2 regions of the Pseudactinotalea sp. HY160 genome follow, and region 2 is predicted to be linked to the other one. Evidence: predicted binding sites of a transcription regulator. Region 2 holds the regulator's gene; the other holds the start of a gene.
What was found. The regulator HspR, encoded in region 2, represses chaperone genes until heat shock. The targets are predictions, from matches to a motif close to AAGTTGAGTCNNNNNGACTCAACTT.

Region 1 (4,415 bases), on a different contig from region 2:
ACCCGGAACGGGTCGATCTCGGTGAGCACGAGATCGGCCGCATCGCCCACCCGCACCCGGGGCACTCGGCCGCACGTGGCGGCCAGCGCCTCGGCAACGGAGATGCGCTGCTCGCCGTGCCAGGGGCCGCGCTCGTCCCTCGTGCGCCGCACCGCCGCGGCGATGCCCGCCCACGGGTCGAGTGGAGCGACGGGGGCGTCCGAACCGAACACCATCGGCACCCCCGCCGCGAGGAAGTCGGCGAAGCGGTAGGCCCGGCCCGTCCGGCCCGGCCAGAGGCGCTCGGCCACGTCCCGGTCGTCGAGCAGGTGGAGCGGCTGCACGCTCGCGGTCAGCCCGAGCCGGGCGAGCCGGGGCACGTCCTCGTCGCGCACGAGCTGGGCATGCTCGATCGAGCCGGTCGCCCGCGCGGCCTCGAACGCGTCGAGCGCGGCACCGACGGCCCGATCGCCGATGGCGTGGATCGCCGAGCTGACACCCGCTCGCGCGGCCCGGCGCATCGTCGTCCGTAATTCGCTGCCACTCACGTTCGCCGCGCCTCGACCGCCGCCCGGATACGGGTCATGGCACCACGCGGAGTGGGTGTTGAGGGAGCCGTCGGAGATGACCTTGAGCGAGCCCATGCGCACGAGCGGCCCGGCCCCGGGGAGCTGGTCGCCGGTTCGCAGCCCGGCCGCGATCGCGGCGTCGAGGAAGTCCGGCCACACGCTCGCCCGCACGCGGTGGGAGTCGAATCCGGCCGCGACGCGCCGGCGCCATGCCGCGTGGGTGTCGATCGGGTCGAAGTCGACGATGCCCACGATCCCGCGGGCCGCCGCCGCCCGACCGGCCTCGATCACGCGGGCGTCCCGGGTGGCCTCGCTCGCCCGGCCGACGCGGGACATGATCTCGAACCAGTCGGTCTCGGCCACGAGACCCGAGGGGGATCGGGGCAGGCCGTAGCGTTCGAGCGCCGCGGAGTTCAACCACGCGGAATGCAGGTCGGCGCTGATGAGGGTCGTCGGCATGGTCCCGGTCACCGCGTCGAGCGCGGCGAGGGACGGGCCGTCCGGATCCCCCCAGCTGCGCTCCCAGCGCGAATGCCACAGGCCGTGTCCGGTGAGCTCGTCGGGGCCGGCAGGGCTGCCGGTGCCTGCAGAGCCTGCAGAGTCGCGGGCGGCACCAGAGTCACCAGAGTCGCCGGGTCGCTCGATCGTCTCGGACCGGCCGCCGCTCCGAGCGTGGAGACGACGCAACTCACCCGCCACGGCGTCGAGCACCTGGTCGGCGCTCGTGTGGGCGGTGAGGTCGAGCCGGTGCGTGCTGGCGGCCCAGTCGACCGGATGCACGTGGTGGTCCCACAGGCCCGGGAGCACCCAGGCGCCGTGCCAGCTCGCGCCATCGGCGCCGTCGGCGTCGCGATCGGTGGGACGAGCCGCCGGACGTACGGCCGAGACCCGGCCGGCGGTGAGCGTGACGTCGACGAGATCGCCGGTGCCGCCGGCGAGCCGCACGGAATGCAGGTTCACCCGACCAGGGTAGAACGAGCGGGTTACGGGCTCGGGTAGCACAACGCCCGCTCGTGCGGTCCGCCGGGCCACGCGGGGTGGATCCGGACGAGGTGGTCGACGGCGACGAACCGGTGGGCCAGCTCGGCCGAGATCGCCTCGAACGGGGAGTCCTGGGTCGCGTGCTCGGCGATCGCCCGCCAGACTCGCTCCGCGACGCCGGTGCCGTCGACGATCGTCGTGATGTGGTCGTCCGGCCGGCCCATGTCGGTGCCGGCGTACACGCTGTCCGGCTGGGCGGCGGCGATCTCGCGCAGCCAGTCGTCCATGATCGAATGGGGCATGCACCAGTGGTACAGGGCGGCCGGCCAGTCCACGCGGTCGCCGAAAACGGCGGTCGTCGCCTCGGCCACGGCCGCGTGATCCCGGTGGCCGTCGGACCCGCTCGGATCCATCGTCACCACGACATCGGGCCGGTGCGCCTCGAGCAGCCGCGTCAGCTCCATGCGAAGGCGCTCGGGTTCGGCGACGATCGATCCGGACGGGGCCTCACCGTCCCATCCCGAGTCGCCCAGGCCGAGAATCTCCACCCGGCTCGCGCCCAGCACGCGGGCCGCGCGACGCATCTCCACCTCTCGGGCGGCGCCGAGCATCGCCGGGCTCGGGTGCAGGCCGCTCGCGTCCTCCCCCAACTCCCCGCGGGAGGCGCTCGCGACGACGACGTCGACCCCGCGCGCGGCCTCGCCCGCGATGAGCGCGCCGCAGCCGAAGGACTCGTCGTCGGGGTGAGCGACGACGACGAGGAGCGTGTGAGCGGGCATGGTTCCTCCAGCGTGTTCCCGGGCATGGCCCCGGAGCCGTGCCGTCGGCGGCCGGTGCGCAGAGTGTAGGGGGCGACGGCAGGGGAGGCAATGGGTCGGTGCGGGATCCTCGCAGCCGCTCGACCTCGAGCACGCCGGCCGACCCGGCCCGCCTCGGCCGGCGTGCGCCGAGCCCGATCCGCCCGAGTCGTCGCGCGCCACCCTCCCGATCTGGACTTGAGTGGAATAGACTCAACTTTGTCAGAGTTGAGACGAGTAGCACACTGTTCACTTCTCACGGAGGTCCGATGGACACCAAACTCACCACCAAGTCGCAGGAGGCCGTGGCCGCGGCGTTGCAGCAGGCGGTCGCCGCCGGTCACCCGCAGCTCGAACCCATCCACCTGCTCTCCGCCCTGCTCTCCCAGCAGGGGGGCGTGGCCGGTGCCCTCGTCGATGCCATCGGCGTCAACCGCGCCGAGCTGGATCGACGGGTCGCGGCCCAGGTGGCAGTGCTGCCCACGGCCAGCGGGAGCACGGTGAACCAGCCGGAGGCCTCACGCGCCCTCATGAGCGTGATCAACGCAGCGGGCTCGGAGGCCACGTCGCTCGGCGACGAGTTCGTCTCCACCGAGCATCTGCTCATCGGCATGACCGCCGACGGGCCGATCGGGGAGATGCTGCGCGGTCTCGGGGTCACCCGAGACGGCCTGCGCGATGCGCTCCCGCAGGTCCGCGGCAACACCCGGGTCACGAGCGCCGACCCGGAGGGCACCTATCAGGCCCTCGAGAAGTACGGCACGGACCTGACGGAGTTCGCCCGCTCCGGCAGGCTCGACCCGATCATCGGCCGTGACGGGGAGATCCGGCGCGTGGTGCAGGTGCTCTCGCGTCGCACGAAGAACAACCCGGTCCTCATCGGCGACCCCGGCGTGGGCAAGACGGCCGTGGTCGAGGGCCTCGCCCAGCGCATCGTCAACGGCGATGTGCCCGAATCCCTCCGCGACAAGCGCATCATCGCCCTCGACCTCGGCGCGATGGTCGCCGGGGCGAAGTACCGAGGCGAGTTCGAGGAGCGCCTCAAGGCCGTGCTCGCCGAGATCGCCTCGAGCGACGGCGAGATCATCACCTTTATCGACGAGCTCCACACCGTCGTCGGAGCCGGCGCGACCGGCGAGGGCGCGATGGACGCCGGCAACATGCTCAAGCCCATGCTCGCCCGGGGCGAACTGCGCATGGTCGGGGCCACGACCCTGGACGAATATCGCGAGCACATCGAGAAGGATCCGGCCCTCGAGCGGCGATTCCAGCAGGTGTTCGTGGGGGAGCCGTCGGTGGAGGACACGGTGGCGATCCTGCGCGGGATCGCACCGAAGTACGAGGCGCACCACAAGGTCACGATCTCCGACGGCGCACTCGTGGCGGCCGCGACCCTCTCGGACCGGTACATCACGGGCCGGAAGCTGCCGGACAAGGCGATCGACCTGGTCGACGAGGCCGCCTCCCGGCTGCGGATGGAGCTCGACTCCTCCCCGGTCGAGATCGACGAACTGCGCCGCGGCGTCGACCGGCTCACGATGGAGGAGGCCTACCTCACCGAATCCGAGCCCGACGAGGCCGGCCGGGCCCGGTTGGAGAAGTTGCGGGCAGACCTGGCCGACCGCACCGAGGAGCTGCGATCCCTCACGGCCCGGTGGGAGGCCGAGAAGGCCGGCCACAACCGGATCGGCGACCTGCGCGTGCGGCTCGACGAGCTGCGCACCACCCTCGAGGGTGCCATGCGCGAGGGGCGCTGGGAGGAGGCAGGGCGGCTCCAGAACGGCGAGATCCCGCAGGTCGAGGCCGAGATCGAGGCCGCCGAACGGGCGGAGGCCGACCACAGTGGCCAGGTCGAGGACCCGATGATCGCCGATCACGTGGGCCCCGACGAGGTCGCCGAGGTCGTCGGTGCCTGGACCGGCATCCCGACCGGCCGCCTGCTCGAGGGCGAGACCGAGAAGCTGCTGCGGATGGAGGACGCGCTCGGCAGGCGCCTCATCGGCCAGAAGGCCGCCGTGCGGGCCGTATCGGATGCGGTCCGCCGATCGCGGGCGGGCATCTCCGACCCCGACCGGCCCACGGGCTCCTT
Region 2 (4,415 bases):
TCGACCGCGATCCGCCAGCCCTGATCGTCGGAGAGGTGGACGTGGAGCACGTTGAGCTTGAACTGGGAGATGAGGTCGATCAGCTCCTCGACCTCCTCGACCGGCCAGAACGAGCGCGCGGGGTCGAGCATGAGTCCGCGCCAGGCGTACCGCGGAGCGTCCTCGATGTGCACCGCCTCGAGCGTCGGCGCCACGTCGAGGGCGACGGGGGCCTGGGCCCACGGTCCGAGGAGTTGCACGAGCGTGCGCACGGCCCAGAGAGCGGCTCGGGGGCTGTGCGCGACGATCCGCACGCCGTTCTCGTCGACGTCGAGGGTGTACGCCTCCTCGTCCCGCCCCGCTCCCACGCTCAGCGACTCGTCGATGGCCAGGGAGACGGCGCAGTCCTGCCCGGTCGGCAGGGTGAGCCCGGTCGAAGTGCCGATGGCCTCCCGGAGCCGGTCCGCGACCGCCTCGAGGGAGGCGTCGGAGAGGGAGAGGCACGAGTCCGCCGCGAGGGTGAAGCCGGTGCCGCCGGTCGCCGTGGCCTCGAGCGGCAGCGGCACGAGGGAGGCGTCGAGCGGCACCGCATCGACCGGGGGCTGCCCGATCGGCGTGCCGAGCACCTCGATCTCCCATATCGCGAGCGCCCACTGCTGGCTCTTGCCCGAGATCTGCAGGCGCAGGTGGCTCCCGGTCGCGGGCTCGTCGAGCTCGGTCACCACGATGCCGTCGCGCACACCCGTGATCCCGGTCGCGATCTCCTCCCAGCGGACCCCGTCCTCGGAGATCGAGAGCGCATAGGGGTCGCCGAAGGTGTTTCCCCAGTCGACCGCGACCTCGGAGACCGCGGACTCCTGGGCGAAGTGGATGTCGATCCACGCGTCGTCGGAGTTGTTCGCGCTCCATCGGGAGGAGTCGGGCGCATTGTGCACGGTGGGATCGGAGCGGTTCTCCGCGGGCCCGTGGTCACCGTCGATGGTCAGCCGGGGCCCCCACCGGTCACCGACCTCCTGGCCGGAGGCGGTGACGATCGAGGCGAGGGACAGGTTCTCGGGATCGCCGGTGTCGGCCGCCGCCGGGATGACCATCGCTCCCGCGAGGGCGAGGCTCGCAGTGGCCGCGAGCACCACGGTCGAGGCGCGGCCATGAGCGATCTCCGCGCGAAGTGTCTGGTTCGTCATTGAAGAACTCCGTTTCAGGCGCGCCACTACGATGCGCCGCGATCTAAAACGATCATAACTGCTCAGGAATGACCGATGCAACCTGCGCAGTCGGCCCGTGACCCACGGGCGTTCGCGAGCGTTTGCGGACTCGTCGCGGGTACGGGCGCGACCATATGCGCCGGCGCGCCGGCGCGACGGCGCAACCGTCCTACCGTCCGCCGCGAGGCCGCCCACCGCAACGCGCACGCGATCCGGACCGGGCGCCGTCCACGCGCACGTGCGGATCCGCGCGCGACGGCACGGGATCGACAGCGGCGACGGCGCGGCGATCGCTAACGGATGGCGCGCTGCCCGGAGACGTCCCACCAGTGATGCACGAGGTCGTGCAGGGCGTACTGCAGCAGGGTGACCACGGTGAACCGGGTGCCGTCGCTGCGCAGGCCGGTGCGCTCGTACTCACTCGCCGGCACGGCGTGGATCGCGACGGCGAGGGCGTGCGCGGAGTGCTGCAGCTCCTCGGCCACGGCCCGCGGCGCGCGGCTGCCGTAGCCGCCGTCGACGGCCGCCCGGTTCTGGTCCCAGTCGGGGAACTCCGGGTCCACCCGGATGAGGATGAGGCCGAGTCGGCGGTCGAACACCTGACACACCTCAGCGACGTGGGCCGCGTACTCGATCGGCGACCAGACCCCGGGTGCCGGGCGCCGGTGCAGATCCGCGCTCCCCGAGGTGAGCAGGCCCTCGAACGCGGCGGCGATCCGTGTGGCCGCGTCGGCCACCTGAACGGGCTCGAAGTCGGCCGACGTGAGCCCGCAGTCCGGGCAGGTCCGGCTCAGCACCCAGGTCCAGTCCTGCGTGTCGACCGGGACCTCGGGGCCCTGGGCGTGCTGGGGTGTGTCGGCGCTCATGCCGCCCAGCGTAGAACGATCGGCGCGGCCACGGTAGGGCACGGGCGGGCACGGCGGGGCTGCTCGGGGCGGTCAGCGCCCCTGACGCCACACGACGAGGGCCCGCGAGGCCCCCTCGGCGCGCCGCAACCGCGTTCCGAGCGGGAGGGCCACGACGTCGCCGCTGCTGCTCGCCGCGAACACCCGCTGTGAGGTCGCCTGCCGCTCCCGCAGCCGGGCGTTCTCGAGCTCGAGTTCCTCGTTGCGGACGGCGAGCTCGAGGATGCGCTTGATGCCGGCGAGGTTGATGCCCTCCTCCTGCGAGAGCCGTTGCACCTCCCGCAGCACGTCGACGTCGCGCGGGGAGTACCGCCGTCCCCGCCCGGCGGTGCGCTGGGGCACCACCAGGCCGAGGCGGTCGTAGCTGCGCAGGGTCTGCGGGTGCATCCCGGCGAGGTCGGCCGCTATCGAGATGAGGTAGATCGGGGCGTCGTAGCGAGCCATGGGACGACCCTCAGGCCTGCGCCGCTTCGGCCAGGCCGACCCGCGGGTCGGTGCCGTCGCCGGCGGCCTCGAAGTCCGCGAGCGCGCGCGCCGCATCCTTGCCCAGCTTCCGGGGAACGGCCACCTCGACGGTGACGATCAGGTCACCGGCGCCCTTGGCCGACTGCACGCCCCGGCCCTTGACGCGCAGCCGGGTGCCCGACTGGGTCCCCGCGGGCACCTTGAGCCGGACCGGCTCGCCGCTGAAGGTCGGCACCGAGATCTTCGCCCCGTTGACCGCCTCCGGGAACGTGATCGGCACCGTCATCGTCAGGTTGCGGCCGTCGATCCCGAACACGGGGTGCGGGTCGACGGCGACCGTGACCACGAGGTCACCGGCCGGTGCACCGCCGCTGCCCGGGCGGCCCTTACCCCGCAGACGGATCCGCTGGCCGTCGTGCACGCCCGCCGGGATCCGCACGTTGAGGGTCCGGCCGCCGCTCATGGTCAGCGCCACCTGGGCGCCCTCGACCGCCGCACGGAAGCCGAGCGTGGTCGAGGCGGCCATGTCGGCCCCCCGCTGCGCCCCGAAGCCGGCGGGCGCGCCGCCGCCTCCGAAGAGGCCGCCGAGGAGGTCGTCGATCGGGACGCCGCCGCCGGTGGAGTAGCCCATGCGGCTCCCCCCGTGCGCGCCGCCCGCGAACATTCCGCCGAAGAGGTCCTCGAAGCCGCCGGCGGCCCCGCCGGGGCCGGAGGCGAACCGTGGTCCGCCCCCGGCCATGGCGCGCAGGGAGTCGTACTGCTGGCGCTGCTCGGCATCGGAGAGGACGGCGTACGCCTCGCCGATCTCCTTGAACTTCGCCTCGGCCGCCTCGTCACCCGGGTTCTGGTCCGGATGGTACTGGCGCGCCAGCTTGCGGTACGCCTTCTTGATCGCGGCGTCGTCGGCGTCCTTGGGCACGCCCAGCGAGGCGTAGAAGTCCTTCTCGATCCAGTCCTGGCCGGTCATGCCCCACCTCCTGCTCGCATCACGTTCACTCCGGTCCGGCGACCCCGACCCGCGCGGGCCGGACGACCCGGTCGCCCACGCGGTAGCCGGGCTGCATCACGACGTCGATGACGTCGGTGGCGACGTCCTCGCTCGCGCGGTGCATGAGCGCCTCGTGCACGGTCGGGTCGAACTCCTCGCCGACCTGCCCGAACCGTTCGACGCGGTAGCGCTGACTCAAGGTGGTCTCGAGCTTCTCCGCGATCGACGCGAACGGGCCGTGCAGCTCGTCGTGCCGGCGTGCGAGCTCGATGTCGTCGAGCACCGGGATGAGCGCCTCGACGGCGTCCGCCTGCCCGCGCCCGAAGGCGTCGGCGGCATCGGCCTTCGACCGCTGCACGTAGGTGTTGAATCGCTGGTCGAGGTTGTACAGGTCGGCCTTCGCCCGCGCCAGGTCGTCGGCGAGGTCGAGCGCCTCGGCCCGCACGGTGGCCAGTTCCTCGGACTCGGGTGCGGCATCCTCCGCGCCGGCGGCCCCGGGGGCGGTGGCGCCGCCGGCTGCGGCGGCGCCACCCTCCCGAAGTTCGCCGGTCACGGGGTCCAGCTTCCGCTTGTCACGGATGACCGGCTCCTCCTGATCGGCTGGGGTCACTTCTTCTCCTCGTCCTCATCCACGATCTCGGCGTCGACGACGTCGTCATCGTTGCTGCCACCGGCGGGGGCCTCCCCCGTCGCGCCCTCGGCTCCCGCCGCACCGTCCGCGCCCTCGGCCTGACCGGCGGCGTAGAGCGCCTCACCGATCTTCTGGGACTCGGTGGTCAGCTCGCTCTGGGCGGTCTTGACCGCCTCGAGGTCCTCGCCCTTGAGCGCTTCCTGCAGCTTGGTGACGGACTCGCGAACGCTCGCTGCGACGTC

Region 1: clpB (ATP-dependent chaperone ClpB) is a predicted target of HspR. The motif match lies at 2,522-2,546, and genes of this name have one in related genera.

Annotation. Positions count from the first base shown of each region.
Region 1 covers NZ_WHMT01000028.1:20,410-24,824, reverse strand. Annotated here, with positions in the region: gene GCG21_RS15500 (amidohydrolase family protein) at 1-1,508, opposite strand, end outside; gene GCG21_RS15495 (PIG-L deacetylase family protein) at 1,532-2,308, opposite strand; gene clpB (ATP-dependent chaperone ClpB) at 2,596-4,415, shown strand, end outside.
Region 2 covers NZ_WHMT01000011.1:11,159-15,573, forward strand. Annotated here, with positions in the region: gene GCG21_RS11035 (family 20 glycosylhydrolase) at 1-1,163, opposite strand, end outside; gene GCG21_RS11040 (DinB family protein) at 1,478-2,050, opposite strand; gene GCG21_RS11045 (heat shock protein transcriptional repressor HspR) at 2,123-2,533, opposite strand; gene GCG21_RS11050 (DnaJ C-terminal domain-containing protein) at 2,544-3,521, opposite strand; gene GCG21_RS11055 (nucleotide exchange factor GrpE) at 3,547-4,152, opposite strand; gene dnaK (molecular chaperone DnaK) at 4,149-4,415, opposite strand, start outside.